Regions from separate parts of the Streptomyces sp. NPDC012827 genome, predicted to be linked through region 3. Evidence: riboswitches for the same ligand, from Rfam matches in the RefSeq annotation. Region 3 holds a riboswitch; each other region holds the start of a gene.
What was found. A riboswitch is a leader RNA that binds a small molecule or an ion and turns the genes downstream of it on or off. The one in region 3 is predicted to bind thiamine pyrophosphate.
Positions count from the first base shown of each region.

Region 1: it holds a riboswitch for thiamine pyrophosphate, as region 3 does, so the genes downstream of both, thiC (phosphomethylpyrimidine synthase ThiC) here and thiO (glycine oxidase ThiO) in region 3, are expected to answer to the same signal.
Region 2: it holds a riboswitch for thiamine pyrophosphate, as region 3 does, so the genes downstream of both, ACFY60_RS00400 (thiamine ABC transporter substrate binding subunit) here and thiO (glycine oxidase ThiO) in region 3, are expected to answer to the same signal.

Region 1 covers NZ_JBIBBY010000002.1:174,413-183,869, forward strand. Annotated here, with positions in the region: gene ACFY60_RS04180 (LacI family DNA-binding transcriptional regulator) at 1-915, shown strand, start outside; gene ACFY60_RS04185 (metallophosphoesterase) at 1,247-2,686, shown strand; gene ACFY60_RS04190 (hypothetical protein) at 2,846-3,502, shown strand; gene thiC (phosphomethylpyrimidine synthase ThiC) at 3,607-5,421, opposite strand; TPP riboswitch at 5,416-5,531, opposite strand; gene ACFY60_RS04200 (YibE/F family protein) at 5,603-7,009, shown strand; gene ACFY60_RS04205 (SsgA family sporulation/cell division regulator) at 7,166-7,600, opposite strand; gene ACFY60_RS04210 (IclR family transcriptional regulator) at 7,737-8,462, opposite strand; gene ACFY60_RS04215 (DUF5326 family protein) at 8,788-9,006, opposite strand; gene ACFY60_RS04220 (cupin domain-containing protein) at 9,159-9,457, opposite strand, start outside.
Region 2 covers NZ_JBIBBY010000001.1:92,517-101,973, forward strand. Annotated here, with positions in the region: gene ACFY60_RS00380 (ABC transporter ATP-binding protein) at 1-702, shown strand, start outside; gene ACFY60_RS00385 (hypothetical protein) at 684-1,838, shown strand; gene ACFY60_RS00390 (ABC transporter ATP-binding protein) at 1,981-3,018, opposite strand; gene ACFY60_RS00395 (ABC transporter permease) at 3,018-4,631, opposite strand; gene ACFY60_RS00400 (thiamine ABC transporter substrate binding subunit) at 4,670-5,764, opposite strand; TPP riboswitch at 5,846-5,956, opposite strand; gene rlmN (23S rRNA (adenine(2503)-C(2))-methyltransferase RlmN) at 5,986-7,098, opposite strand; gene ACFY60_RS00410 (phosphatidate cytidylyltransferase) at 7,275-8,378, opposite strand; gene frr (ribosome recycling factor) at 8,378-8,935, opposite strand; gene pyrH (UMP kinase) at 9,030-9,457, opposite strand, start outside.
Region 3 covers NZ_JBIBBY010000005.1:170,950-180,406, forward strand. Annotated here, with positions in the region: gene ACFY60_RS13100 (sulfite oxidase-like oxidoreductase) at 1-167, shown strand, start outside; gene ACFY60_RS13105 (DUF4396 domain-containing protein) at 207-803, opposite strand; gene ACFY60_RS13110 (deoxyribonuclease IV) at 872-1,747, opposite strand; gene pknB (Stk1 family PASTA domain-containing Ser/Thr kinase) at 1,754-3,673, opposite strand; gene ACFY60_RS13120 (thiazole synthase) at 3,773-4,567, opposite strand; gene thiS (sulfur carrier protein ThiS) at 4,573-4,773, opposite strand; gene thiO (glycine oxidase ThiO) at 4,770-5,933, opposite strand; TPP riboswitch at 5,931-6,043, opposite strand; gene ACFY60_RS13135 (NAD(P)/FAD-dependent oxidoreductase) at 6,150-7,364, shown strand; gene ACFY60_RS13140 (Rv2175c family DNA-binding protein) at 7,408-7,773, shown strand; gene thiE (thiamine phosphate synthase) at 8,101-8,760, shown strand; gene metF (methylenetetrahydrofolate reductase [NAD(P)H]) at 8,893-9,457, shown strand, end outside.

The DNA.
Region 1 (9,457 bases), on a different contig from region 3:
TACCGCCCATCCGCGGCGGCCCGCACCCTCCGTACCGGCAAGTCGGGGCTCCTCGGCCTGACCGTGACCACGTACGGGGATGAACCTTTCACCTTCACCGAATTCGCGTACTTCGCGGAGATGGCCAGAGCCGCGACCTCGGCCGCGCTCGCCAGGGGCTACGCCCTGGTCATCCTCCCCGCCACCTCCCGCCATGACGTCTGGTCGAACGTCGCCCTCGACGGCACCGTCGTCATCGACCCCTCCGACCACGACCCGGTCGTGACCGAACTGGTCCGCCAGGGCCTGCCCGTCGTCTCCGACGGACGCCCCGCCGGCACCCTTCCGGTCACCGCCTGGGTCGACAACGACCACGAAGCCGCCGTCCTCGACCTGCTCGACCATCTCGCCGCCGCCGGCGCCCGCCGCATCGGCCTCCTCACCGGCACCACCACCGACACCTACACCCGCCTGTCGACCACCGCGTACCTCAACTGGTGCGAACGAGTCGGCCAGGACCCCGTCTACGAGGCCTATCCGGCGCACGATCCGTGCGCGGGCGCCGTCGCGGCCGATCGGCTGCTCGCCCGCCCGGACCGGCCCGACGCCGTCTACGGCCTCTTCGACCCGAACGGCACCGACCTCCTCGCGGCCGCGCGCCGCTACGGACTGCGTGTCCCCGACGACCTGCTGCTCGTCTGCTGCAGCGAGTCGACGGTCTACGCCACCACCGAGCCGCCCATCACGACCCTGTCCCTCAAGCCGCGCCGCATCGGTACCGCCGTGGTCCAGCTCCTCATCGACGCCATCGAGGGGGTCGAGACCGACGGTCCGGTCGAGCAGGTGATACCGACCGAACTCATCGTCCGCACCTCCTCGCAGCGGCGCCCGCCCCGCACGACGGTCAGCCCGCCGCGCTCACCCTCCAAGGACTGACCACCGGCCGAGGACCGGAACACGCCGGTCCTGGCCAGAAGGAGCCGTAAGGAGCCGCAAGGACTCGCGAGGGACCGGCCGAGGATCACCGTCCCGCCCCTGCCCGTGGGCGGTGACGGCCAAACCGGACGCCTCACCGGGTTGAACCCTGGACCGGACCTTCTCAATTCGGGCGAAACAACCGGTGAACCCGGAGTGGACCCGGATTCACCACCCCTGGTGCGTCACACAGGAGGACCCTCATTCCTATGATGGGCGGACGACACCGCGGACCACCCCGACCAGGCCGGTCCGCGATGTGCAGGGCATCGCGACGGTGGTGGAGGGGTCGATGACTCAGGGGGCCGGGCAGGAGCCCGTGGTGCGCACGGCGACATTGCGTGACTTCCGCGTACCGCCGTACGCCCGCGTGCCCGTTCAGGGCCACGCCACCGAACCGCCGACGGGCGACCAGCCCCCGGCCGCGTCGCCCCCGCCGGCACCCCCCGTACCGCCGACGGCTCCACCCGCCCCCGCTGCTCCCCCGGCCTCCGCCCCGCCCCTGCCGCCCACGGCACCGGCGCACACCGCCGCCCCGCGGCAGGCGGATCCGCAGGCCGCCCCGGCACCGCGGCCCGTCCCGTCGCAGCCGCACGCGCCCCAGCCGGCGACGCCGCAGCCGACCGCGCCCGATGCCCACGCGCCGATGCCCACCGCGCCGCAGCCCGCCGATCCGACCCTGCACCTCGGCCGGGTGCCCGCCGCCGCGTACCCGGACCCGGCCGGTTCCTCCTCCATCGTCACCGTCGCCACCGGGCACCCGGGCAACGCCTTTCCCGAGGGCCAGGCACCCGAGGGCTACACCCCGACCGAACGCGACCTCCCGGTGATCAACCGCGGCGACACCGTCCAGGTCCACGTCACCCAGGCCCCCGCGCCCGCGCCCGCGCCGGGCGCCGCCACCGGCGAAGGGCCCGGACCGCTGTACGTCGTCGGTGACGTCCACGGCTACCTCGACGAACTCGTCGCCGCCCTGTACGCGCAGGGCCTCATCGACGAGAACGGCGGCTGGGCCGCGGGCAACGCCCGCCTCTGGTTCCTCGGCGACTTCACCGACCGCGGCCCCGACGGCATCGGTGTCATCGACCTGGTCATGCGGCTCTCCGCCGAGGCCGCCGCCGCCGGCGGCTACTGCAAGGCCCTCATGGGCAACCACGAGCTGCTGCTCATCGGCGCCAAACGGTTCGGCGACACACCGGTCAACTCCGGTGCCGGCACCGCCACCTTCCAGGCCGCCTGGCTCCTCAACGGCGGCCAGAAGACCGACATGGACCGGCTCCAGGACGTCCACCTCCAGTGGATGTCCCGGCTCGACGCCGTCGTGCGGGAGGACGACCACCTCCTGCTGCACTCCGACACCACCGCGTACCTGGAGTACGGCGAGACGATCGAGGACGTCAACGACACCGTCCACGAGATCCTCAACCGGAACGACGCCGACGAGGTCTGGGACCTCTTCCGCAAGTTCACCAAGCGCTTCGCCTTCCGCGACGACGGCGGACCCCAGGCCGTGCAGGAACTCCTCTCCACCTACGGCGGCCACCGCGTCGTCCACGGCCACAGCCCCATCCCGTACCTCCTCGGCCAGGTCGGCGCGGAGGACGGCGAGGACTCCTCTGGCCCGGTCGTCGACGGTCCGCACGTGTACGCCGACGGTCTCGCGATCGCCATGGACGGTGGCGTGACCATGGCCGGAAAGCTGCTGGTCGTCCAACTCCCCCTGCCCGCCTGACGCGTCACCCTCCGCACCCGGAAAAGTCGAATTCCGGAAACTCCCTGTCAGCGCCCACGGTCCCCGCAATACCATCGGACCATCCGCAAGCAGGCTCTCCTCCGTTTCCGCCCAACCCGCCGCTGCCTGCGGCGCTTCGGGCCTACGGAGCATCGGGGGATGCACATGAACGTGGCTCCGCACCTGCTGACCGAGGACCGCGCCGAGTACGAGCGGGTCCTCGACGACGCACTGCGCACCGCCGGGACACGGCCGGAACTCGACGGTCTCGGCAGCCGGCTGACGAGCGCCCAGCTGCGCTCCATGGCGCTGAACGCGACAGCGCTGATCGCCGCCGCGGCGGCGAGCGAGTACGAGCACTTCGTCAGGGTCCGGGAACAGAGCCGGGCCCCCGCCGCACCCCGGCCGCCCACCTCCGCGCACGACGGCCCCGGCCCGGGCGTGGCCGCCATCATCACCGTCATGGTGCCCGTCCTCGCCGGCTCGGCAGCCGCGATCTTCCTGCTGGTCGGGGCGGTGCTGCACGCCCTGGCCCCGACCGTCGTGTTCGGCGGGACGCTGCTGACCGCCGGCCTCGTCTTCGGCGCCATCGCCGCCGGGGGCCTGCTGTGCGCGGGCGCCGGGCTCCTGGTCACGGCCCTCCGCAACAACCCGGCCGCGGCGGACCGCGACGACCCCGCCCCGGCCGACGAACTCTCCCTGGCCCGCGAGGCCTGGCGCCGGGCCCTCCTGGAACGCGGCATCCTCCCCTTCCTCACCACCGCCCTCGCCGCCACGGCACCCGCCGACCCGGCCCCGGACGCGTCCACCCCGTGAGCCGTACGCCTCCCGACCCACGGGAAGGCCCCGTAGAAAGCGGAAACGGAACCGGCCGACGACTCCCCCCGAAGCCGCCGACCGGTCCCCCCGTCGTGCGGAGGTCAGTCCGCCAGCGGCAGGTACACCCTGTTGCCGCTCGCCGCGAACTCCGCCGACTTCTCCGCCATGCCCGCCTGGATCTCCTCGGCCTTCAGGTCGCCGCCGTGCTCGCGGCGGATGTCCTGGGAGATCTTCATCGAGCAGAACTTCGGACCGCACATCGAGCAGAAGTGCGCGGTCTTCGCCGGCTCCGCGGGCAGCGTCTCGTCGTGGAACTCACGGGCCGTGTCCGGGTCGAGCGCCAGGTTGAACTGGTCCTCCCACCGGAACTCGAACCGCGCGTCGGAGAGCGCGTCGTCCCACTCCTGGGCCCCGGGGTGCCCCTTCGCCAGGTCCGCCGCGTGCGCGGCGATCTTGTAGGTGATGACGCCCGTCTTCACGTCGTCCTTGTTGGGCAGGCCCAGGTGCTCCTTGGGCGTGACGTAGCAGAGCATCGCCGTGCCCCACCAGGCGATCATCGCCGCGCCGATGCCCGAGGTGATGTGGTCGTAGGCGGGCGCCACGTCCGTGGTGAGCGGGCCGAGCGTGTAGAACGGCGCCTCCTCGCAGATCTCCTGCTGGAGGTCGATGTTCTCCTTGATCTTGTGCATCGGGACGTGCCCGGGGCCCTCGATCATGGTCTGCACGTTGTGCCGCTTGGCGATCGTGTTCAGCTCGCCGAGCGTGCGCAGCTCCGCGAACTGCGCCTCGTCGTTGGCGTCCGCGATCGAACCGGGCCGCAGCCCGTCGCCCAGGGAGTACGTGACGTCGTAGGCGGCGAGGATCTCGCAGAGCTCCTCGAAGTTCGTGTAGAGGAAGTTCTCCTTGTGGTGGGCGAGACACCAGGCCGCCATGATGGAGCCGCCGCGCGAGACGATGCCGGTCTTGCGGCGCGCGGTCAGCGGCACGTACGGCAGGAGCACGCCGGCGTGGACCGTCATGTAGTCGACGCCCTGCTCGGCCTGCTCGATGACCGTGTCCTTGTAGATCTCCCAGGTCAGTTCCTCGGCCCTGCCGTCGACCTTCTCCAGGGCCTGGTAGAGCGGCACGGTGCCGATGGGCACGGGGGAATTGCGCAGCACCCACTCGCGAGTGGTGTGGATGTTGCGGCCGGTGGAGAGGTCCATGACCGTGTCGGCACCCCACTTGGTCGCCCAGGTCATCTTCTCCACCTCCTCCTCGATGGAGGAGGTGACGGCGGAGTTGCCGATGTTGGCGTTGACCTTCACCAGGAACCGCTTGCCGATGATCATCGGCTCGATCTCGGGGTGGTTGACGTTGGCCGGCAGCACCGCGCGACCTGCGGCGATCTCCTCCCGTACGACCTCGGGGGAGACGTTCTCGCGGATCGCCACGTACTCCATCTCCGGGGTGATCTCCCCCCGGCGGGCGTACGCGAGCTGGGTCACCGCCCGGCCCTCCCGGCCGCGGCGCGGCAGGCGGGGGCGGCCGGGGAAGACGGCGTCGAGGTTCTTCAGCCCGCCGCCGCGCGGCGAGGTGTGCTTGATGCCGTCGTCCTCGGGGCGGACCGGACGGCCCGCGTACTCCTCGGTGTCGCCGCGCGCGATGATCCAGTTCTCGCGCAGCGGCGGAAGACCCCTCCGCACGTCGGTGTCGACGGTGGGGTCGGTGTACGGACCGGACGTGTCGTACAGGGTCACGTCCTTGCCGTTGGTGAGGTGCACCTGACGGACCGGCACCCGCAGGTCGGGGCGCGAGCCTTCGATGTACCCCTTGTGCCAGCCCGGCGTCCGCCGCTCGGAGGCGTTCGCTCCCGAGGCGTTGTTCCCGGCGGTGTTCTCGCCGGAGGCAGGCGTGTGCGCATCCTGAATGGTCATGAGACCGAATCTCCCTACGCCGGCATTACCCGGTAACAGGTTCGGCGGTCGGCGCAGCGTGTCGTCAGCGCCCTCTCAGCCCGGTGCTCCGAGCTCCCGCGTGTGCAAAGGTGCCACCACGCTAGCGTCATCCCTGGCGTGCTGAACAGTGGGCCCCCGACGTTCTTGCGATGATCGGTCGGTGACTTCCTCGCAGCAGACCCCCGATCCGCACGACCACGGCCACGGTGCGGGCGGCCATGGCCACGGTCACGCACCCCCGCCCGTCCCCGCTCACGCACCCGGGCACGGGTCCGGCTCCGGCCACGGGCACAGCCATGCCCACGGTCCCGCCGCGCCCGTCTCGCGCCACCTGCGCAGGGTCATCGCGGCGGTCCTGATCCCCTTCGCCACGGCGGTCGTGGTCGGCCTCGCGGTGCTGTGGCCGGGCGGCACGCCGGCGCACGAGCGGACCGGCGTGGGTTTCGACCGCCAGACCGAGCAGGGCACGGTCGTCTCGGTCGAGCGGGTCGACTGCAAGGACGTGAACGCCGCCCAGGTGCCCCCGACCGGTGACACCTCCACCCCACAGGGCCGGGAGGCGGTCAACGCCCAGCAGGGACAGTGCGAGAAGGCGACCGTCGAGGTCACCACCGGAAAGGACAAGGGCCGCAGGTTCGTCGAGATCGTGCAGCCGGACGCCCCGCGCCAACTGGACCAAGGGCAGGGCGTCGTGGTGGCGTACGCGCCGGACGCACCCCGGGACCTGCAGTACTCGGTGACGGACGTGAACCGGAAGATGCCCATGGCACTGCTGGCCGGCATCTTCGCGCTGGCGGTGGTGGTGGTCGGGCGGCTGCGGGGTCTGATGGCGCTGGTCGCGCTCGCGGTGAGCTTCCTGGTGCTGACCCTCTTCATCCTGCCGGCGATCCTGGAGGGCTCGAATCCGCTGGTCGTGGCGGTGGTCGGGTCGAGCGCGATCATGCTCATCGCGCTGTACATGTGCCACGGCCTGTCGGCCCGCACCTCGGTGGCGGTGCTGGGCACGCTGATCTCCCTGATGCTGATCGGCCTGCTCGGTTCGCTGTTCATCGGCTGGGCCTCGCTGAGCGGCAACACCGACGACAACACCGGTCTGATCCACGGCCTCTACCCGAACATCGACATGTCGGGTCTGCTGCTGGCGGGCGTCATCATCGGCTCGCTCGGCGTGCTCGACGACGTGACGGTCACCCAGACCTCGGCGGTCTGGGAGCTGCACCAGGCCGATCCCGGGATGGGCCCGCGCGCGCTCTACCGGGCGGGCATCCGGATCGGCCGGGACCACATCGCCTCGGTGGTGAACACCCTCGTCCTCGCCTACGCCGGTGCGGCCCTGCCGCTGCTCCTGCTGTTCTCGATCGCGCAGAGCAGCGTGGGCACGGTGGCCAACAGCGAGCTGGTGGCGGAGGAGATCGTACGGACGCTGGTCGGTTCGATCGGTCTGGTCGCCTCCGTGCCGGTCACCACCGGGCTCGCGGCCCTGGTCGTCTCGGCCGACCGCCCGGGGGGCGCCGGCGGCAGGAAGACGGCGCCGGTACGGGGCGGGCGGCGGCGCCGGGCCAAGTAGGCCCCGGCCGCTCGGTACGGCATTCCCGGGCCGCCGGGAGCGGGTGCCCGGCGGCGGGGTGGACGACGGCCCCGGGGCGCAGGGTCCCGGGGCCGTCGTTCGTCCACAGGCACCGGTGACCGCCCGACAGGTACGGTCTCCCGGCTTCCGTGTGTGTCAGCCGGCGTTCTCCTCGGCCAGGATCCGGCCGAGGGCCGCCTCCAGGTTGTCCTCGAAGTCACCGAGGGTGCATTCCTGCCCCAGCGGCACCAGCTTGTCCGTCCGGTCCAGGAAGGCGACGAGCGGCGGCGCGCTGGCTCGGAACAGCGCGCGGTCACTGCCGACCTGGAGGCGGATGGAGACGTCGGAGAGTCCTTCGGGTTCGGTGGGGGCGATGTGCACGTCCCCGTCCCCGCTGGGCCGGTTGATCCCGTCGAGCAGCAGTTCCCTGCCGAACGCCCAGGTCACCGGCGCGTCCCCGGGGAGGTGGAAGGTCATGCGCACCGCGTACGGATCCCGGGTCTCATATCGCAGTTCGACCGGGATCTTGAAGGAGAGCTCCTCGGAGACGAGGAAGCTCATCAGGACCTCGGCCTGAACCGTCTCTCGCATCATGTACCCCGCAGTCGGTGGAGCAGTGTGTGAACACAGCTGCTGAAGCTGTGACCGAAACGGCCAGGAATGATCCCTCGTGGCCCTCTTGACGCAATCGTGCTGTACGCGCTACCGGATCACAAGGAGTGATTTTTCAGATACTGATAGAGAAAGCGAGCGAGCTGAACAGCTTTCCGACCTCGGTACGTAGCCGCTCGATGGCTGGGAGTAGTCGTTCTTCCTGGTGGAGCGGTACGGAGACAGCCAGTGCGGCCGCCGTGGAGCCCACGGTGACAGGGAAGGCGGCACATACCGTGCCGAGCGCATATTCCTGCCGCTCCACCACGGGTTCCATCCGCCCGAAACCGGCCAAACGCTCCAAAAGGGCTTGACGGTTACAGAGCGTATACGGCGTCATCGCAGCCACCGGATGGCGATCGAGGTGGTCTTGACGAGATTTCAGATCGAGTTGGCTCAGCAGACACTGCCCGATCGCGTGGGCGTGCGCGGTCTCGCGGAAATCGGCCCACTCCTCCACGGCGGGGGAGGAGGGCGTGTCGGCGACGGAGACGAGTTCGATCTCGCCGTCGCGGTAGAGCGCGAAGTAGACCGGCGCGCCGATCTCGTCCCGCCAGCGGGCGAGGGAGTCCTCGATCTTGATGCGACGATTCTGCACAGCTCCGCCGCGGGCCAGCCGCCCGGCGGCCTCTCCCAGGACGAACAGGCCCTTCTCGCGGAGCAGATAGCCCTCGTGCGTCAGGGTGCGGAGCAGGTGGTACGTGGTGGGCAGCGGGAGTCCCGTCTCGCGGGCCAGCTGCTTGGCGGGTGCGCCGTCCGCGTGGGAGGCGACGGCCTCCAGGAGTCTCAGCGCCCGCTGCACCGAACCGATCAGGGTAGGCGCAGCCGTCTGCGTAACCGTGGCCAAAGGTCACCCCCAGGCGTGACAACGGGTGCGGTGCACCCGCTCGCGGGGGCCGCCCCCGCGCGACCGCCGTGCCTGGGAACCCCTGCGGGCCCGAACGCGGGCCCGTGGGGGACGAGCCGGAAACCGCTGGTCAGTACGGGGGCCTACGCCTGGGGTTCCCAACACGGCGGAGGACTGCCACCTTAATGGCAGGTCCAGGGCGGTCACCCTGTTTCGACCGGCGCGTTCCCTCGCGCGGGCTAACGACCTGCGCCTTCTTCATACTGGTCAGTAGCCCGCACTACCAGTCCTCGCGCGAGCGGGACGGCGATATGAACTTCCGTACGACGTAGATCAGTCCGGCGACGAGGGCCACGAACAGCAGCACCTTGAACAGCAGGCCGATCACGAAGGCCAGCACCGTGGTGAGGAGCCCACCGAAAACGAGCAGGGCCAGGGCGGGTATCGCCACCCACTTCACCCACCAGGGCATGCCCGCGAGAATCTCCCGTACCGCCATCGTCCCTCTCCCTCGCTCTCGAACGAACCGTCAGGCACATTCCCGCACCGGACGTCTCAAGGCTAGGCGCGCGAAGCACGGCACGGGGGCCCCGCTCCCCCCGCTCTCCCCTGATCCGCCCCCTAGGGGGTGCCCGTTGGAACGGGGCCGGATCAGCTCTCCGGGGGAGAGAAGACCACCAGGACCCGCAGGTCCTCGCTGATGTGGTGGAACTTGTGCGGCACCCCGGCCGGCACGTACACCACGCTGCCCCGGGCCACCTGCGTCGTCTCCGTCCCGACGGTGATCGCCGCCCGGCCGCTCACCACGAAGTACACCTCGTCCTGGCCGTGCGGCTGCTGCGGGTCCAGCGCCCCGGCGTCCAGCGCGTAGAGGCCCACCGACATGTTCCGCTCGCGCAGGAACTGGAGATAGGCGCCCTCGTTCGCGGCACGCTCCGCCTCCAGTTCGT
Region 2 (9,457 bases), on a different contig from region 3:
TGGGCGCGTTCCCTGCACTGCGCCCTGGACGGCTCCGACGCCCTCAGCGGCGTCTCCCTCGGCGTCCGCGAGGGCGAGATCCTCGCCCTGACCGGCCCGCGCGGCAGCGGCAAGACCACCCTCCTGCGCTGCCTCTCCGGCCAGCTCGTCCCCCAGCGGGGCGAGGTCTGGTTCAACAGCTCCCCCGTGCACACCCTCGGCCGCGCCCAGCGCGAACGGCTCCGCCGCGACCGTTTCGGCTGGATCGGCCCCGAGCCCGGTCTCGTCCCCGAACTCACCGGCTGGGAGAACGCCGCCCTCCCCCTGCTCCTGGGCGGGGTGTCCCACCGCGCCGCGCGGACCGCCGCCGGCGAGTGGCTCGACCGGCTCGACATCGGCGACACCGCCCGGACCCGCCCCCACGCCCTCACCCGGTCGCAGCGCCAGCGGATCGCGCTCGCCCGCGCCCTCGTCACCACCCCGTCCGTCCTCTTCGCCGACGAGCCGACCGCCGCCCTGCACCAGGCCGACGGCGCCCTGGTGCTGCGCACCCTCACGGCCGCCGCCCGCTCGCACGGCATCACCGTCGTCCTCGCCACCCACGACGACGAGATCGCGGCCCTCGCCGACCGCACGGTCGCCCTGCTCGACGGACGCCGGACCGGCGCCGTACCCCCGTCGTCCGGTGCGGAGGGCGTCACGGCGTGCTCGCTCTCCGTCTAGTCCGCGGCACCCACCCCGTCGTCCAGCTGCGGCGCCTCCTCGTCGCCGCCGCGACCGCCGGGGTCGGCTTCCTGCTGCTGTGCACACTCGGGTACGCCGTCGGCCACCCCGACCGGTCCTCCGCCTCCGCGCTGCGGCTGCTGTGGTGCGCGCTGCCGCTGGCGGCCACCGTCCAGTTCGCCGTCGCGGTCGCCCGCACCGACCCGAGCGTCCGGCCCCGGCCCGGCCTCTCGGCCGTCGGGCTCGGCCCGGCCCGGCTCACCGCCGTCGCCGCGGCCTCCACCGCGGTCGCCTGCACGCTCGGCTCGGCGGTCGCCCTCCTTCTCTACCTGCACCTGCGCGGCGACCTCAGCGGCCTGCCCTTCGACGGGGCGGCGGCCGGACTCCTCGCCGCCGACCGGCCCGTCCCCGTCGCCGCCGCCCTCACCCTGCTCGCGCTCCCGCCCGCCGTCGCCGCCACGGCGGCCGGCCTGGCGCTCCGGCCCGGCCGCACCGACGCCCCCGCCGCCCGGGGCGCCGAACGGACCCTGCCCTCCGGGCTGCCGTGGGGCGTGGCACTGGTCTCGGTCGGCCTCGCCGTCGAGACGTACGCCGCCCGGGGCGGCGGCGGGAGCGGCCTGCCCCTGCCGGGCCGCTTCGACGGCAGCCCCACCGGGGTCCTCGCCGGCTGGGTCCTGACCGCGCTCGGCCTCGCGACGGCCGGACCGGGCATCGCCCACGGCTGCGGACGCCTCCTCCAGGCGGTCCGGCCGGGCGCCGTACGGCTCCTCGCCGGCCGGGTCCTCATGGGCGAGGCGCCACGCATCGGCCGCCCTCTCGGCGTGGTCGGCGCGGTCCTCTCCGGCCTGATCGCGGCGGCCACGGTGTACGCCTCGGGCCCAGGCACCGACGTGTTCGGGCCGCTCACCGGCCTGGGCGCCCTCCTGATCGTCGTCTGCACCACGGCGACGCTGCTCACCGCGGCCCTGGAGTCCCGCCAGTACCGCGCCCGCACCACCGAAGCGCTGCTGCGGCTCGGCGCACCGCCCACCGTCCTGCGCACGGCCGCCCTGATGCGGGCCGGTGTCCTCCTCGCGGTGTTCCTCCCGGTCACCTGGCTGGTCGGCACGCTGGCGGCGCTGCCCCTGACCGGCTGACAGCGGGGCCCCGTCGCCACGGGCCGCCCGTCGGGGGCCCATGGCGACGCCCCCACCCCCGTCCCGCCGCCCGGTCACCCGCGCGAGATCCACACCCCGGACGAGTTCGACGCCGCACTCGCCCGGCGCCCGCCCCGCCCGGTCAGGCCCCGCCGTCGGCGGGCTCGTCCAGGACCACCACGTCCTCCGCCCGGAAGGTCACACGGATCTCGGCGCCCTCGTCGGGCACGTCGCCCAGCGGGAACTCCGCCTCCAGAGGGGGCCCCTCGGCCGGGTGGAGCACGACGGACACGTGATGGCCGCGGAAGGTACGGGCGGCTACCCGGCAGGGCAGGCCCTCCCCCCGGCCGGCGACCCGCACGCCCGCCGGGCGGATCAGGAGGCTGCGGGCGCCCTGCGGCGAGCCGGCCGGGACCGGGACGCGACCCCACACGGTGCTCGCCTCCGTGCCGGACACCGCCGCGGGCACCACGTTGTCGAAGCCGAGGAAACGGGCCACGAACGCGGAGGCGGGCCGCTGCCACACCTCCACCGGCGCCCCCGACTGCGCGATCCGGCCCTCCCGCATGACCACGACCCGGTCGGCCAGCGCGAACGCCTCCCCCTGGTCATGGGTGACGGCCAGCACCGTCGTCCCCAGCCGCCCGAAGAGCTGCCGCAGCTCGACCACGAGCCGCTCCCGCAGCCCCCGGTCCAGCTGCCCGAGCGGCTCGTCCAGCATGAGGAGCCGGGGCCGGGGGGCCAGCGCCCGGGCCAGCGCCACCCGCTGCTGCTCGCCACCGGACAGGGAGGCGACCGCCCGCCGCTGCGCGCCCGGCAGCCCCACCAGGTCGAGCAGCTCCGCCACCCGCCCCTCCCGCTCGGCCCGGTCCACCCCCCGCATCCGCAGGCCGAACTCCACGTTCCCCGCCACGTCCCGCTGCGGGAACAGCTGGTGGTCCTGGAACATGAGCCCCACACCCCGCCGGTGCGGCGGCACGCCCGCCTGGTCGGCACCGCCCAGCAGCACCCGCCCCGCGTCCGGGTCCCGCAGCCCCGCCACCGCCCGCAGCAGCGTCGACTTGCCGCTGCCGCTGGGGCCCAGCACACAGACGATCTCGTGCTCGCCGACCACCAGGTCCACGCCGTCGAGCACGGCCCGCGCCCCGTACCGTACGGTCGCGCCGTCGAGTGTCAGCATCAGAACTCCCCGGTGGTCCGGTCGGTCCGCAGCCGTTCGAGCAGCAGCAGGGACACCGCGCACACCACCATCAGAATCGTCGACAGGGCCATCGCCTGCCCGTAGTTGAGCTCACCGGGCCGGCCCAGCAGCCGTGCCACCGCCACCGGCAGCGTCGGACTGTCCGGCCGGGCGATGAACACCGTCGCGCCGAACTCGCCCAGCGAGACGGCGAAGGCGAACCCGGACGCGACGAGCAGCGCCCGCCGCACCATCGGCAGGTCCACCTCCCGCCAGGCGCGCCACGGCGAGGCGCCGAGCACGGCCGCCGCCTCCCGCAGCCGCTCGTCCACCGCCCGCAGCACCGGCAGCATCGTCCGCACCACGAACGGCACCCCGACCAGGGCCTGCGCGAGCGGCACCAGGATCCAGCTGGCCCGCAGGTCGAACGGCGGCTCGTCGAGCGTGATGAGGAAGCCGAAACCGACGGTCACCGCCGACACCCCGAGCGGCAGCATCAGCAGCGCGTCGAAGCCGCGCACGAGACGCCCCGCCCGCCGGGTCAGCGCCGCCGCCGCGAGCCCGCCGATCAGCACCGCGATGCCGGTCGCCGCCACCGCGTACCGCAGCGAGTTCCCGATCGCCTCCAGCGGCGGCACCAGGAAGGTGCCGGTCGCGTCGAGCGAACCGAGCGCCCGGTAGTAACGCAGCCCGTACCCGTCGGGCCCGGCGAAGGACCGCTCCACGAGCACGCCCAGCGGCAGCAGGATCAGCAGCGCCACCGTCAGCAGCACCACGGCCAGCAGTGTCCACTGCCCGGCGCCGCGCGGCCGGCGGGCGGTCCGCTCCGCCGCCACCAGCCGCAGCGCGGTCTCCCGCCGGCGGACCGTCCAGGCGTGCACACCGAGGATCACGCCGACCGCCACGAACTGCGTCAGCGTCAGCACGGCGGCCGTCGGCAGGTCCAGCAGCCGGGCCGTCTGCCGGTAGATCTCCGCCTCCAGCGTCGTGTACGCGTCCCCGCCGAGGATCTGCACGACACCGAAGGAGGTGAAGGTGAACAGGAACACCATCAGCGCGGCCGCCGACACGGCCGGCACCAGCGCCGGCAGCGTCACCGTCCGCCAGGCCGTGAAGCGGGAGGCGCCGAGGACCCGGGCCGCCTCCTCCTGGCGCGGGTCGAGCTGGGCCCAGAGCCCGCCGACGGTCCGGACGACCACCGCGTAGTTGAAGAAGACATGGGCGAGGAGGATGGCCCACACACCGGTGTCGAGCCGCACCCCCCACAGCGTGTCCGTCAGCCCGCCCCGGCCGGCGACCGCGAGGAACGCCGTGCCGACGAGCACCGTCGGCAGCACGAAGGGCACCGTGACGACCGCCCGCAGCACGTTCTTGCCGGGGAAGTCGAAGCGGGCGAAGACGTACGCCCCCGGCAGCGCGAGCAGCAGCGTCAGCCCGGTGGAGGCCGCCGCCTGCCCCACGGTGAAACCGAGCACGTCCAGGATCTCCGGCCGGCTCAGCGTCTCGCCGATCCGGCCGAACCGCCACGTCCCGTCGGGCCGCAGCCCCCGGTCCACGATCGAGACGACCGGCCAGGCGAAGAAGACCGCGAAGAACGCGACCGGCAGGGCCATCAGGCCCAGCCGCGCCGCGCTCCCCCCGCGACCGCGCGTCACTTCAGGACGAGCGAGGACCACTGCCGGATCCACCCGTCACGCTTCTCGGCGATCTTCTCCGGCGCCATCGTCTCCGGCCGCTCGACCACCACGCCGTGCCGCGTGAACAGCTCCGGCAGGCTCGCGTCCTTCGCCACCGGGTTGACGAACATCTGCAGCGGCATGTCGTCCTGGAACTTCTTGGAGATCAGGAAGTCGATCAGCTTCTTGCCGCCCTCGGGGTTCTTCGCCCCGTTCAGCAGCCCCGCGAACTCGATCTGCCGGAAGCAGGTGCCGGTCGACACCCCCGTGGGGGCCTCCTTCGGCCGCGGCTCGCCGTAGAGGACCTCCACGGGCGGGCTGGAGGCGTACGAGACGACGAGCGGCCGATCGCCCTTGGCCTGCTTGCCGCCGGCCGAGCCGGAGAACTCCTGGTTGTAGGCGAGCTCCCAGCTGTCGACGGTCTTGACCCCGTTGGCCTTCAGCTTCTTCCAGTAGTCCTGCCAGCCCTCGTCGCCGTACGCGGCGACCGTGCCGAGCAGGAAACCGAGGCCCGGGGAGGACCGCTCCGGGTTCTCCACCACCAGCAGGTCCTTGTACTGCGGCTTCGCCAGGTCGTCGAAGGTCCGCGGCGGCGCCAGCTTCTTGTCCGCGAAGAACTTCTTGTCGTAGTTGACGCAGATGTCGCCGGAGTCGACGGGCGTGACCCGGTGCTCCTCGTCCGGCCGGTACGCGGCGGGCACCCGGTCCAGGCCCTTCGCCTCGTACGGCACGAAGATCCCGTTGTCGAGGGCGCGGGACAGCAGGGTGTTGTCGACGCCGAAGAAGACGTCACCCTGCGGCGAGCCCTTGGTGAGGATCTCCTTGTTCACGGCCTCGCCCGCGTCACCGGCCTTGAGGATCTTGACCGTGTAACCGGTCTCCTCGGTGAACGCGGCCAGCACCTCCTTGGAGGCGTTGAACGAGTCGTGGCTCACGAGCGTCACGGTCTTCGGCGCCGGCCCACCGCTCTTGCCCGCCGCGTCGCGGACGTCCTCGGTGGAGCAGGCGGCGAGACTCGTGACGCCCAGCGCCGCGACCAGCGCGACGGCGGCGTACTTCTTGGTGCTCACTGGATTCCTCCTGGGGGTGACCAGGAAGAGACGCGGCCCTGCCCGCGACCGGCGGACCGGACGCGGGCAGGGCGCAACAGCTCGAGTTAACGACCGAACTTCCTACCCAGAATGACCTGGGCGAGGTTCAGAGGGTCTGCGGTCTGACGGTCACCGCACTCTCAGCGCTGTGGCGCTCCCCTGTCGGAATATGCAGATGTGTTCGAGCACAGCGTACAAGGTCAGCGCTCGGACGCCGCGAGCTGTCCACAGGCGCCGTCGATCTCCTGGCCGCGGGTGTCCCGGACGGTCACCGGAACGCCGTGGGCGGCGATCGCCTCGACGAACGCCTTCTCGTCCTCGGGCCGGGACGCCGTCCACTTGGAGCCCGGGGTCGGGTTCAGCGGGATCAGGTTGACGTGCACCCTCTTGCCCTTCAGCAGCCGGCCCAGCAGGTCACCCCGCCACGCCTGGTCGTTGATGTCCCGGATGAGGGCGTACTCGATGGAGATCCGGCGCCCGGACTTCTCCGCGTACTCCCATGCCGCGTCGAGGACCTCCCGCACCTTCCACCGCGTGTTCACCGGTACGAGCGTGTCGCGCAGCTCGTCGTCCGGCGCGTGCAGCGAGACCGCCAGACGGCACTTGAAGCCCTCGTCGGCGAACCGCAGCATCGCCGGCACCAGGCCGACCGTGGACACGGTGATCCCGCGCTGCGACAGACCGAGGCCGTCCGGCTCCGGGTCGGTGAGCCGGCGGATCGCGCCGACGACCCGCTTGTAGTTCGCGAGCGGCTCGCCCATCCCCATGAACACGATGTTCGACAGCCGCGCCGGCCCGCCGGGGACCTCCCCGTCGCGCAGCGCCCGCATCCCGTCCACGATCTGGTGCACGATCTCCGCGGTCGACAGGTTCCGGTCGAGACCGGCCTGCCCGGTGGCGCAGAACGGACAGTTCATGCCGCAGCCGGCCTGGGAGGAGATGCACATCGTCACCCGGTCCGGGTAGCGCATGAGCACCGACTCCACGAGCGTGCCGTCGTGCAGCCGCCACAGCGTCTTACGGGTGGTGTCGTCGTCGCACGACACGTGCCGCACCACCGACATCAGGTCCGGCAGCAGCTCGGCCGCCAGCTTCTCCCGCGACGCGGCCGGGATGTCGGTCCACGCCGCGGGGTCGTGCGCGTACCGGGCGAAGTAGTGCGTCGACAGCTGCTTGGCACGGAACGGCTTCTCGCCGATCGCCGCGACCGCCTCCTTCCGCTCGGCGGGCGACAGGTCGGCGAGGTGCCGCGGCGGCTGCTTGGCTCCGCGCGGGGCGACGAAAGTGAGTTCTCCGGGAAGCGGACGGGCCACGTCGGGCGTCTCCTCAAAACGACGAGGTCCGCCCCCGCGGCGGCGGGTGGCACGGCGAGCACGGCGGCACGGCGCCGGAGCCGGGAGACCTCTGGATCACCCCCCGCAGCGGCGGGGGACTACGAAGGGCCCGCGACGCCACGCGCCACGAGCCCTTCCAGAGTACCCGCTGTCCGTCAACCCGTTCCGACGAACAGTCCGAGCAGCAGCCACACCACCGGTGCCGTCGGCAGCAGCGAGTCCAGCCGGTCCATGATCCCGCCGTGCCCCGGCAGCAGCGTGCCCATGTCCTTGATGCCGAGGTCCCGCTTGATCATCGACTCGCCGAGGTCACCGAGCGTCGCGCTCGCCGCCACCGCCAGGCCCAGCAGCAGCCCCTGCCACCAGGTGCCGCCGTCGATCAGGAACTCCATGCACAGCGCGCCCGCCGCCATCGCGAACGTCACCGCGCCGGCCAGCCCCTCACGGGTCTTGCCGGGGCTGATCCGCGGGGCCAGTTTGCGCTTGCCGAACCGCCAGCCGATCGCGTACGCCCCCGTGTCGCTGACGACCGTCAGCAGCAGGAACGTCAGCACCCGCCACGGCCCGTCGTCAGCCGTGAGCAGCAGCGCCACGAACGTCGCCAGGAACGGCACGTAGAACGCGGCGAAGACACCGGCCGTGACGTCCTTCAGATAGCCCTCGGGGGGCTCCGTCATCCGCCACACCAGCACCGCGAGGGCGGTCAGGGCCATCGCGACCCACGCGCCTTCCGGCCCGCGCACGAAACCGGCGACGACCATCGCCGCGCCGCCGACGGCGAGCGGCACCAGCGGCGCCTTGATCTCCTTGCGCTCCTGGAGACGGGAGGTGAGCTCCCAGAGCCCGACCACCACGGCGATCGCTATGACGCCGACGAACGCCGGCGGCCAGAAGAACAGCGAGGCGATGACGACGGCGCCGAGACCGACTCCGACCCCTATGGCCGCGCCCAGGTCCCGCCCCGCGCTCTTCTTCTGCCGCGGCTCCCCGGAGGGGGACGACGGAGGGGGGGTGGGGCTGGACATGGGCTCCTGCGGGTGCTCGTGCGGTCCCCCGTCACGGAACAGGGGACCGCCCGTGTGGGCGGCCCCCCGGCCGTGACCGTCCTGGAATCCGCCGGCGGGAACGTCGGGCACGATGGGCATGGGGCGAGTCTGCGACGCCTCCTGCCGATCGTGGGCGGGACCCGCCGGGGCAGGCCCCTGGTCGGGTCCGCCGAAGCCGGCACCGGCCGGCGACCCCCAGGAAGAGTCGTTCATCAGACCTCGAGCAGCTCGGCTTCCTTGTGCTTGAGCAGCTCGTCCACCTGCGCGACGTACTTCGCGGTGGTGTCGTCGAGCTCCTTCTCGGCGCGGCGGCCCTCGTCCTCGCCGACCTCGCCGTCCTTCACGAGCTTGTCGATGGTCTCCTTGGCCTTGCGGCGGACCGAGCGGATCGAGATCTTCGAGTCCTCGGCCTTGCCCTTGGCGACCTTGATGTACTCGCGGCGGCGCTCCTCGGTCAGCTCGGGGAACACCACCCGGATGATGTTGCCGTCGTTGCTCGGGTTGACGCCGAGGTCCGAGTCCCGGATCGCCTGCTCGATGTTGCGCAGCGCGCTCTTGTCGAACGGGGTCACCACGGCCATGCGCGGCTCCGGGACGGAGAACGACGCCAGCTGGTTGATGGGCGTGATGGCGCCGTAGTAGTCCGCCACGATCTTGTTGAACATCGCCGGGTGCGCACGGCCGGTGCGGATCGCGGCGAAGTCCTCCTTGGCGACCACGACGGCCTTCTCCATCTTCTCCTCGGCCTCGAGGAGGGTCTCTTCGATCACCAGTTGCTCCTGCGTGTCGTCGCGTTGTGTCCTGCACGGTGTACGACCGGCAGGGCTGTCGTCCAGCCCCTGGCGGGGCGGTTCCCGGTTCGGGTCAGGCCCGGGTGCCCTGGTCGCTCACGAGCGTGCCGATCTTCTCACCCTTCACCGCGCGCGCGATATTGCCCTCGGTGAGCAGTTCGAAGACGAGGATCGGGAGATTGTTGTCCCGGCACAGGGTGATGGCGGTGGCGTCGGCGACCTTCAGGTCGCGCGAGAGCACCTCGCCGTACTCCAGCGCGTCGAACTTGACCGCGTCGGGGTTGGTCTTGGGGTCGGAGTCGTAGACGCCGTCCACGCCGTTCTTGCCCATGAGCAGGGCCTCGGCGTCGATCTCCAGGGCACGCTGGGCGGCCGTGGTGTCCGTGGAGAAGTACGGCATGCCCATACCGGCGCCGAAGATGACGACGCGCCCCTTCTCCAGGTGGCGCACGGCGCGCAGCGGGATGTACGGCTCGGCGACCTGCCCCATGGTGATGGCGG
Region 3 (9,457 bases):
CGCACCTGTACGCCTGGAAGGGCCCCAAGTGGGTCCGCGGCGTCGAGTACATGGCCGCCGACCGCCGGGGCTTCTGGGAGGAGCGCGGCTACCACAACCTCGGGGACCCCTGGCGGGAGCAGCGCTACTCGTACCAGGAGGAACCGGGCGACGGCCCGGAACTCTAGGAGTCCGGGCCCCGGTCCGCCGGCGGGTCGTACGGCCGGTCAGTGGTGGTACCGGTGCACCACCGCGTGACCCTTGCCGCGGCCGATCATCCACTTGTTCACCGGCGTGGTGAGCAGGAAGGCCACGAGGAAGGCGACCGCGAGCGCGCCCCAGAAGAGGCCGTCCGTCAGGTGCGCGTCCATGGCGCCGGGAATCAGCAGCAGCATTCCGTTGTCGACGATCTCCATGACCGTGATCGAGATCGTGTCGGCGGCGAGCGCGACACCGATCGCGGCCTTGAGGGTGAGGCCCGCGCGCCGCACGGCGAACAGGGTCAGCGAGTAGCCGAAGAGGAACGCCAGGGCGATGGCGAGGGCCATGGTGGGGGCGTTGCCCCAGCCCAGGGCCGTACCGATGATCATGCCGAGGACCTCGCCGATGGCGCAGCCGGTGAGGCAGTGCAGCGTGGCCTTGGCCGCCATGGCCCAGGAGACCTTGCCGGGGGTGTGCTGGTGACCGCCGTGCCCTCCGTGGCCGTGGTGACGGGCCTGGGCCTCGTGGCCGGCGTGAGCCTCGTGGTCGGCGTGACCGTCGTGGTGGCCGTCGTGGGCCTCGTGGCGGGTGTGGTCGTGACGGGCGTGCGCTTCGTGCTGCATGGGGTGCCCCCAACCTCGGGTAGCGGTTCCTGCCGACACAGGAACCGTATACCCCCTAGGGGTATTCCTCAAGGGGAGAGGATCACCGAGGACCCGCTCCGCAGCTTCTTCAGGAGTTCCACGTCCGCGAGGTGGCCCTCCTTCCCGCCCGGCGTCTCGATGACCAGCGGGACCCCCTCCGTCGCCGGATGGGCCAGCAGCTCCCGGAACGCCTCCTCGCCTATGTGCCCCGCGCCGATGTTGGCGTGCCGGTCCTTGTGGGCGCCCACCACGTCCTTCGAGTCGTTGGCGTGGATCAGCTTCAGCCGGCCCTCACCGACCGTGCCCACCAGCAGGTCCAGCGTCTGCGCGGCTCCGTGCGGGCCGGTCAGGTCGTGCCCGGCCGCGAAGATGTGGCAGGTGTCGAGACAGACGCCCAGCTTCGGGTGGCGGTCGAGCGCGTCGAAGTACGGACCGAAGTCCCAGGTGCGGGAGCAGAGCGAGGAGCCCTGGCCGGCCGTGGACTCCAGGAGCAGGTCCGGGTCGTCCGGACGGGTCAGTTCGTCGAGGAGCGGCAGCATCCGCTCCCGTACCTGGGCGAGCGCCACCTCGCGCGGGCGGCCGCCGGTGGCGGAGCCGGTGTGCACGACCACGCCCCGGGCGCCGATCTCCCGCGCCCGGCGCAGCGAGTGCCGCAGCGACTCCACCGACCTCTCCACGGTGGCTTCGGTGTGGGAGCCGAAGTTGATGAGGTACGGGGCGTGGACCCAGGCCGATGTCGCCGTGGCCTCGCACTCCGCGCGGAACCGTTCGTCCTGGGCCGGGTTGCCCGGCGGGGTGGCCCAGCCGCGCGGGTTGGCGACGAAGACCTGGACGGCCTCGGCGCCGAGTTCGCGGGCGTAGCCCAGTCCGACCGTGGCGAGACCGCCGGCCACGGGCACATGGCCGCCGACGGGGTTGCGCATGAGTTCTCAGAGTCCCTTGATCGTGATCGTGACGGTGGAGCCCTCGGCGGCCTCCGAGCCGCCCTCCACCGACTGGCGGGCGACCGTGTCGCCCAGGAAGGGGAAGGACTTCTCGACCTTCACCTCGAAGCCCGCGTCCTCCAGGGCCGTCCGGGCGTCGGCGGTCGACTCCCCGGTGACGTCCGGGACCTCCACCATCCGGGGGCCCTGGGAGACGGTGAGCGTGATCGTGTCCCCCTCGGCGGCCCGGCTGCCCTCGGCGAGCGACTGGGCGGCGACCGCCCCCGCGTCCTCGGCCGAGTGCACCCGCTCCGGGTCGACCCGCACCGTCAGACCCGCCTCCTGGAGGGCGGCGGTGGCGTCCGGGACGCTCTCGCCGACGACGTCCGGCACCTCGACCGGGGTGCCCTTGCTGACCACCAGGGCCACGGCCGAGTCCGGGGCGCGCTCGGTGCCCGGCTCCGGGTCCGTACGGAGCACGGCCCCCTTCGCGACGGACTCGCTGAACGCGGTGGTGATGACCCCCGGCGCCAGGCCCTCCTTCGCCAGCAGCCGCTTCGCCTCCGCGAGCGGCTTGTTCCTGAGGTTGGGGACCTTCACGACCCGCGGGCCGCGCGAGAGCGTGAGGGTGACCGTGCCGTTGCCGCGGACGCGCTCGCCGGGCGCCGGGTCGGCGGCCATGACGGTGCCGCGCTCGTACACGTCGCTGAACGCGCGCTGCGTCGTGCCGACCTCCAGACCGGCCTCGGCGAGACGTTTCGCCGCCGCCTCCTCGGTCTGGCCGAGGACGGCCGGGACCCGCGTGAACTGGCCCGAGTTGATGTACCAGACCCCGGCGCCGAGACCGAGGACGAGCAGCAGCGCCGCCACGATCATCAGCGGGCCCCGGGGCGGCCGTCGGCGCGCGGCGGGCGCCGCCACCGGCTCCGGCGCGGGCTCCGGCACGGCCAGCCGGCTGGTGTGCCGCACCGGCTGCGGGTCCGGCGCGGCCGGTACGGCCCGGGGGATCACGCTGGTGCGGTCCTCGGCGGTGTCCCGGTCCTCCGCGCGGGCCCGTGGCGGCGCGGTGTCCAGCTGCTCCTCCGTGAGCGCCGCCCGGGCCTGGAGGACGAGGGCCAGCAGCGCGACGGCGTCGTGCGGCCGGACCTCGGGGTTGCGGGCGGTCGCCGCGGCGACCAGCTCGTCCAGCTCCAGGGCGAGACCGGGCACGTCGGCCGAGGGCGCGGGCACGTCGGTGTGCAGATGCCGGTAGAGCACCTGGGCGGGCGTGTCACCGGAGTGCGGCCTGCCGCCCGTGAGCATCTCGTACAGGACGACGCCGCAGGCGTACACGTCGGCGCGGGTGTCGGCCGTGCCGTGCTCGATCTGTTCCGGTGCCAGGTACGAGACGGTGCCGAGGACCGAACCGGTGGTGGCCGTCGCCGTCCCCACGGCCCTGACCAGACCGAAGTCGGCCACCTTCACCCGGCCGTCGTCCCCTATCAGGACGTTCTCCGGCTTCATGTCCCGGTGCACGAACCCGGCCCGGTGCGCGGCGCCGAGCGCGGCGAGCACCGGCTCCAGGATGTCGAGCGCCGCGCGGGGCCGCAGCGCGCCGCGCTCCCGGAGCACGTCCCGGAGCGTGCAGCCCTCGACGTACTCCATGGCCAGGTAGACGTAGGCGTCCTCGGCGCCCTGGTCGAAGACCCCGACGACGTTGGGGTGCGCGAGCCGGGCGACGGACTTCGCCTCGCGGATGAAACGCTCGACGAAGGCGGCGTCCGCCGCGAGCGAGGGGTGCATCACCTTGAGCGCGAGGACGCGGTCGAGGCGGGTGTCGACGGCCCGGTAGACCGTGGCCATCCCGCCGACGGCGATGCGCGCGTCGACGCGGTAGCGGCCGTCGAGCAGCCGCCCGACGAGGGGGTCCTGGAGGGTCGTGTCCACGGCGTCGAGTCTACGAGCCGCCCGGCGGCCCCCCGCCCGGGTCCCGCCCCACTGCGACGCACCTGTGACGCACCCCGCACCCCGCACCCGGCCCCGGGCTCAGAACGCCGGGCGCTCCGGGTCCAGGTGGGCGCGGCCCTCGTGGGGGGAGGAGGCCTCCGCGAAGTGGCGGCGGGGGATGCGGCCGGCGCGGCGGGCGAGGCGGCCCGCCTCGACCGCGTGCCGCATCGCCGCCGCCATCAGCACCGGCTCCTGCGCCCGCGTCACCGCCGACGCCAGCATCACCGCCTCGCAGCCCAGCTCCATCGCGAGCGCCGCGTCCGACGCCGTACCGGCCCCCGCGTCGAGGATCACCGGCACCCCCGCCCGCTCCACGATGAGCTCGAAGTTGTGCGGGTTGCGGATGCCGAGCCCCGAACCGATCGGGGAACCGAGCGGCATGATCGCCGCGCACCCCACGTCCTCCAGCTTCCGCGCGAGAACGGGGTCGTCGTTGGTGTACGGCAGCACGGTGAAGCCCTCGTCCACGAGGGTCTCCGCCGCGTCGAGGAGCTCCACCGTGTCCGGCAGCAGCGTCCGCTCGTCCGCCACCACCTCCAGCTTGATCCAGTCGGTGCCGAGCGCCTCCCGGGCGAGCCGGGCGGTCAGGACGGCCTCGCCCGCCGTGAAGCAGCCCGCCGTGTTGGGCAGGACCCGGACGCCGAGCCGCTCCAGGACGGAGAGGACCGAGCCGCGCACCGTCGGGTCCAGGCGCCGCATGGCGACGGTGGTCAGCTCCGTACCGCTCGCGACGAGGGAGCGCTCCAGGACGTCCAGGCTGGGCGCGCCGCCCGTCCCCATGATGAGACGGGAGGAGAACTCCGTACCGCCGAGGACGAACACGTCGTCGGACATCGCGCTCAGCCCCCCTGCACCGCGGTGAGGACCTCGACCCGGTCGCCGTCACCGAGCAGCGTCGCCGCCCACTCGCCGCGCGGCACGACCGTCTCGTTGACGGCCGCGGCCACCCCGGTGGGCGCCGTGGTCAGGGTGGCGACGAGGGCGTCGAGGGAGACGGGGCCGTCCAGGACCCGGGCCTCTCCGTTCACGGACACGTTCATACGGGCTGCTCCTGTCGTACGGGAGGGGCGGAGGAGAAACGGAGGGGGGAGAAGGGGCGCGCCTCGTCGGGGAGGACGCCCGTGGCGAGGACCTCCGCCATGACGTCGCCGGTGACGGGGGTGAGCAGCACCCCGTTGCGGTAGTGGCCGGTGGCCAGGTGGAGGCCGGGCAGGGCGCTCGGGCCAAGCATCGGCGCGTTGTCGGGCGAGCCGGGGCGCAGCCCGGCGAGGGTCTCGGTGAGCGGCAGCTCGGTCAGTCCGGGGACGAGTTCATGCGCGTCCCGCAGCAGCTCGTACACCCCGCCCGCCGTGACGGTGGTGTCCCAGCCGAGCTCCTCGCTGGTGGCGCCCACGACCAGCTCGCCGTCGGCGCGGGGGACGAGGTAGACGTGGCTGCCCCGGACCACGGCCCGCACGGTCCGGGAGAGGAAGGGGGCGTACGCGGGCGGCACCCGCAGCCGCAGCACCTGCCCCTTCACGGGGCGCACCGGCGGCAGCACCTCCTCCGGCACGCCGGCGAGCCGCCCGCTCAGACTGCCCGCGGCCAGCACGACCTGACCGGCGCTCAGCTCCCCGCCGCCCTCCAGGAGGACCCCGGTCGCCCGGTCCCGTACCACCACCAGCCGCTCCGCGCGGGCGCGGTGGAGGACCACCCCGGCCCGCTCGCAGGCGACGACGAGCGCGGCGGCGAGCCGGCGCGGGTCGACCTGGTGGTCGCCGTCGACCCGCAGGCCGCCGCGCACGCCCGGCGCCAGCATCGGTTCGAGGCGCCGGCACTCCCGTCCGCTCAGCCACGCGGACGCCAGTCCGCAGCGGGTCTGGAGGGCGTGCAGTTCCCGCAGGTGGGCGCGGTCGTCGGCGTCGAGCGCGACGGCGAGCGTGCCGCAGGCGCGGTAGCCGACACCGTGGCCGGCGGCCTCCTCCAGCTCGGCGACGAACGCGGGATAGCGCGCCGCGGAGGCGAGGTTCAGCCCCAGCAGGGTCTCCTCGCCGTAGTGCAGTTCGGTGACGGCGGCGAGCATCCCGGCCGCGACCCGGGCGGCCCCGCCGCCGGGCTCCGGGTCGACGACCGCGGCGCGCAGCCCGCGCCGCGCCGCCCGCCAGGCCGTGACCAGGCCGATGATGCCGCCCCCGACCACGAGGACATCGGAAGAACGCATGGGCGTCCAGCCCCTCCCTTCGCCGGCATGACCCGGATCAGGTTCGTACGGTCGGAGGCCGGCCAGCCTCCCTCTCAGCCCGGTGCGTCCGGGCTCCCGCGAGTGCTTCACGTCGGTGGCCAGACTAACCCCCGCCCCCCGGGGCCGGTACAGCCCGTCCCCGGGACCGGTACGCCCCTGAAGGCTGACGTGTCGTCAGCTGCGTATGGTGGTCCGGTGAGCGAGCACCAGCAGACCCCGAGGCACGTCGTGATCGCCGGAGCCGGGATGGCGGGCGTGCAGACCGCCGTCGCCCTGCGCGAGCAGGGCTTCACCGGCGCGGTGACCCTGATCGGAGCCGAACCCCACCAGCCCTACGACCGTCCCCCGCTCTCCAAGGCGGTCCTCCTGGGCAAGGCCGAGGGCTCCGCCTTCGACATCGACTTCGCCGACCTGGACATCGACCTCCGGCTCGGCCTGGAGGCCGTCGCCCTGCGCCCCGGCGACCGCGAGATCGACACCGGCGCCGGGCCCGTCCCGTACGACGCCCTGGTGCTCGCCACCGGCGCCCACCCGGTCCCCCTGCCGGGCGCCGAGGGCGTCCCCGGCGTCCATCTGCTCCGCACCCTGGACGACGCCCTGCGCCTCGCCCCCGTCCTCGAACGGCGGAAGACCGTCGTGGTCGTCGGCGCCGGCTGGATCGGCGCCGAGTTCGCCACCGCCGCCCGGGAGGCGGGCTGCGCCGTCACCGTCGTCGAGGCCGCCGAACGGCCGCTCGGCGACGCCCTGCCCGCCGAGGTCACCGCCTTCATGGCCGGCTGGTACGCCGAGCGCGGCGCCGACCTCCTCACCCACGCGCGCGTGGCGACCGTCCGTCCCGGCGCCGTCGTCCTGGACGACGGCCGGGAACTCGCCGCCGACGCGGTCGTCGTCGGCATCGGAGCCCGCCCCGCCACCGGCTGGCTCGCCGGCTCCGGCATCGCCCTCGACCCGGACGGCGCCGTGACCGCCGACGACCGGCTGCGCACCTCCCTGCCCGACGTGTACGCCGTCGGTGACTGCGCCTCCTTCCCCTCCGCCCGCTACGGCGCCCGGCTCCTCGTCCACCACTGGGACAACGCCCTCCAGGGCCCGCGCACGGTCGCCGCCGACATCCTGGGCGCGCTGCCGGAGCCGTACGACCCGGTGCCGTACTTCTGGTCCGAGCAGTTCGGCCGGTTCGTCCAGTACGCGGGACGCCACGCGGACGCCGACGGAACGGTGTGGCGCGGGGACCCCTCCTCGGAGGCCTGGAGCGTGCTGTGGCTGCGCGGAGGGGTGCCCGTCGCCCTGCTGGCCGTGGGCCGGCCCCGCGACCTGGCCCAGGGCCGCAAGCTCATCGAGACCGCCACGCCCGTCGACCCGGAGCGCGCCGCCGACCCGGCCGTCCCCCTGAAGGCGGCCGTCCGGTAGGGCCCGACTACCGGCTGTCGGTCCGGGATGGCACGCTTGTCCCGTGACCGAGATTGACGAAAAGATCGATGCTCTCGTCCCCGCGTGGCTCTACCTCCCCGACATCGCGGAGATGCTGGACGTCGAGGTGACGCGTGTCCGGCAGCTGGTCAAGGACGGCCAGCTCATCGCCGTACGCCGCGGGGAGAACAACGCCCTGCAGGTGCCGGCCGCCTTCATCCAGGGCGACAAGGTCGTCAAGGGCCTCGCCGGCACCCTGACGCTGCTGCGGGACGACGGCTTCAACGACGAGGAAATGCTGGAGTGGCTGTTCACTCCGGACCCGAGCCTGCCGGGCACGCCCGCGCAGGCGCTCGCCGAGAACCGCGGCACGGAGGTGAAGCGCCGCGCCCAGGCGCTCGCTGTCTGACCCGCCGGAACGGCGCGCCCCGCGCGGGGCGGCGCTGACGCGACCGATGACACCCCGCCCCGCCGAGGGGCGGGGTGTCGTGCCTTGCGCGCCGTGCCCCCGGTCCCGCGCCCGTCGCCGGGGCCCCGCCGGGTCCCGCCCCCGGGCATCCGGCCTCCGCCTGCCCGTGCCCCCTCCCGCACCGGCCCCCCACCGGCCTCCGGTCGTGCCCCCACCCGCTACCGTGGCGGCCGCGCGGCTCGACAACAGCGACAGATCCAGCAGCGGGCGCGGCGGTGGGCCATCGGTCGGCGTCGTGCCGGCACCACCCGATGGGGGGACCCAGCCATGCCCACACCCCGTGAGCGACTCGCCGACGCCCGGCTCTACCTGTGTACCGACGCGCGCAAGCGGCAGGGCGACCTGCCCGAGTTCCTCGACGCCGTGCTCTCCTCCGGCGTCGACGTCGTGCAGCTGCGCGACAAGGGCATGGAGGCCGCCGAGGAGCTGGAGCACCTCGCCGTCCTCGCCGACGCCTGCCGGCGCCACGGCACGCTCCTGGCCGTGAACGACCGGGCCGACGTGGCCCACGCGATCGGCTCCGACGTCCTCCACCTCGGCCAGGGCGACCTCCCCGTGCCCGCCGCCCGCGCGATCCTCGGCGACGAGGTGCTCATCGGCCGTTCCTGCCACGCCGAGACCGAGGTGGCCGCGGCCGCCGCCGAGCCCGGCGTGGACTACTTCTGCACCGGCCCCTGCTGGCCCACGCCCACCAAGCCCGGCCGGTACGCGCCGGGCCTCGGGCTCGTCCGGTACGCGGCGGGCCTCGCCCAGGACCGCCCCTGGTTCGCCATCGGCGGCATCGACGCCGCCAACCTGGACGAGGTCCTGGACGCCGGCGCGCGCCGGATCGTCGTCGTCCGGGCGATCACGGAGGCCGACGACCCGGCCGCCGCGACCGCCGCCCTCGCCCGGCGCGTCCGCGAGCGGACCGCCGCGGCGGCGTAGCGCCCGGGAGCGGGGGCCGGGCGAGGGACGGAACCCGGGCCCCGCCCGGCCCCCGCTTTTCGCTGTCCGAAAAGCTGTCCATCTTTCGGACGACCGGTACGCCGCTTCCCGGACCGCGTCTAACCTGCCCGTATGGCCCTTGGAACCGCTTCCGTCCGCTCGGACCGCGCCCGCACGGTCCGCGAGATCCTCGCCTCCGGCAGCACGTCGTACTCGTTCGAGTTCTACGCGCCCCGGACCGAGAAGGGCGAACAGGTCCTCTGGAACGCCATGCGCCGCGTCGAGGCGGTCGGCCCGAGCTTCGTCTCCGTCACCTACGGCGCAGGCGGCACCACCCGGGGCGGCACCGTCAAGGCCACCCAGAAGATCGCCTCCGACACCACGCTCACCCCCGTCGCCCACCTCACCGCCGTCGACCACTCCGTCGCGGAACTGCGCAACATCCTCGGCCAGTACGCCGACGCCGGCATCCGCAACATGCTGGCGCTGCGCGGCGACCCCGCCGGCGACCCGCTGGGGGAGTGGGTCGAGCACCCCGAGGGCGTCCGCTACGCCGCCGACCTGGTCCGGCTCATCAAGGAGTCCGGCGACTTCTGCGTGGGCGTCGCCGCCTTCCCGGAGATGCACCCGCGCTCCACCGACTGGGACACGGACATCCGGCACTTCGTGGACAAGTGCCGCGCCGGCGCGGACTACG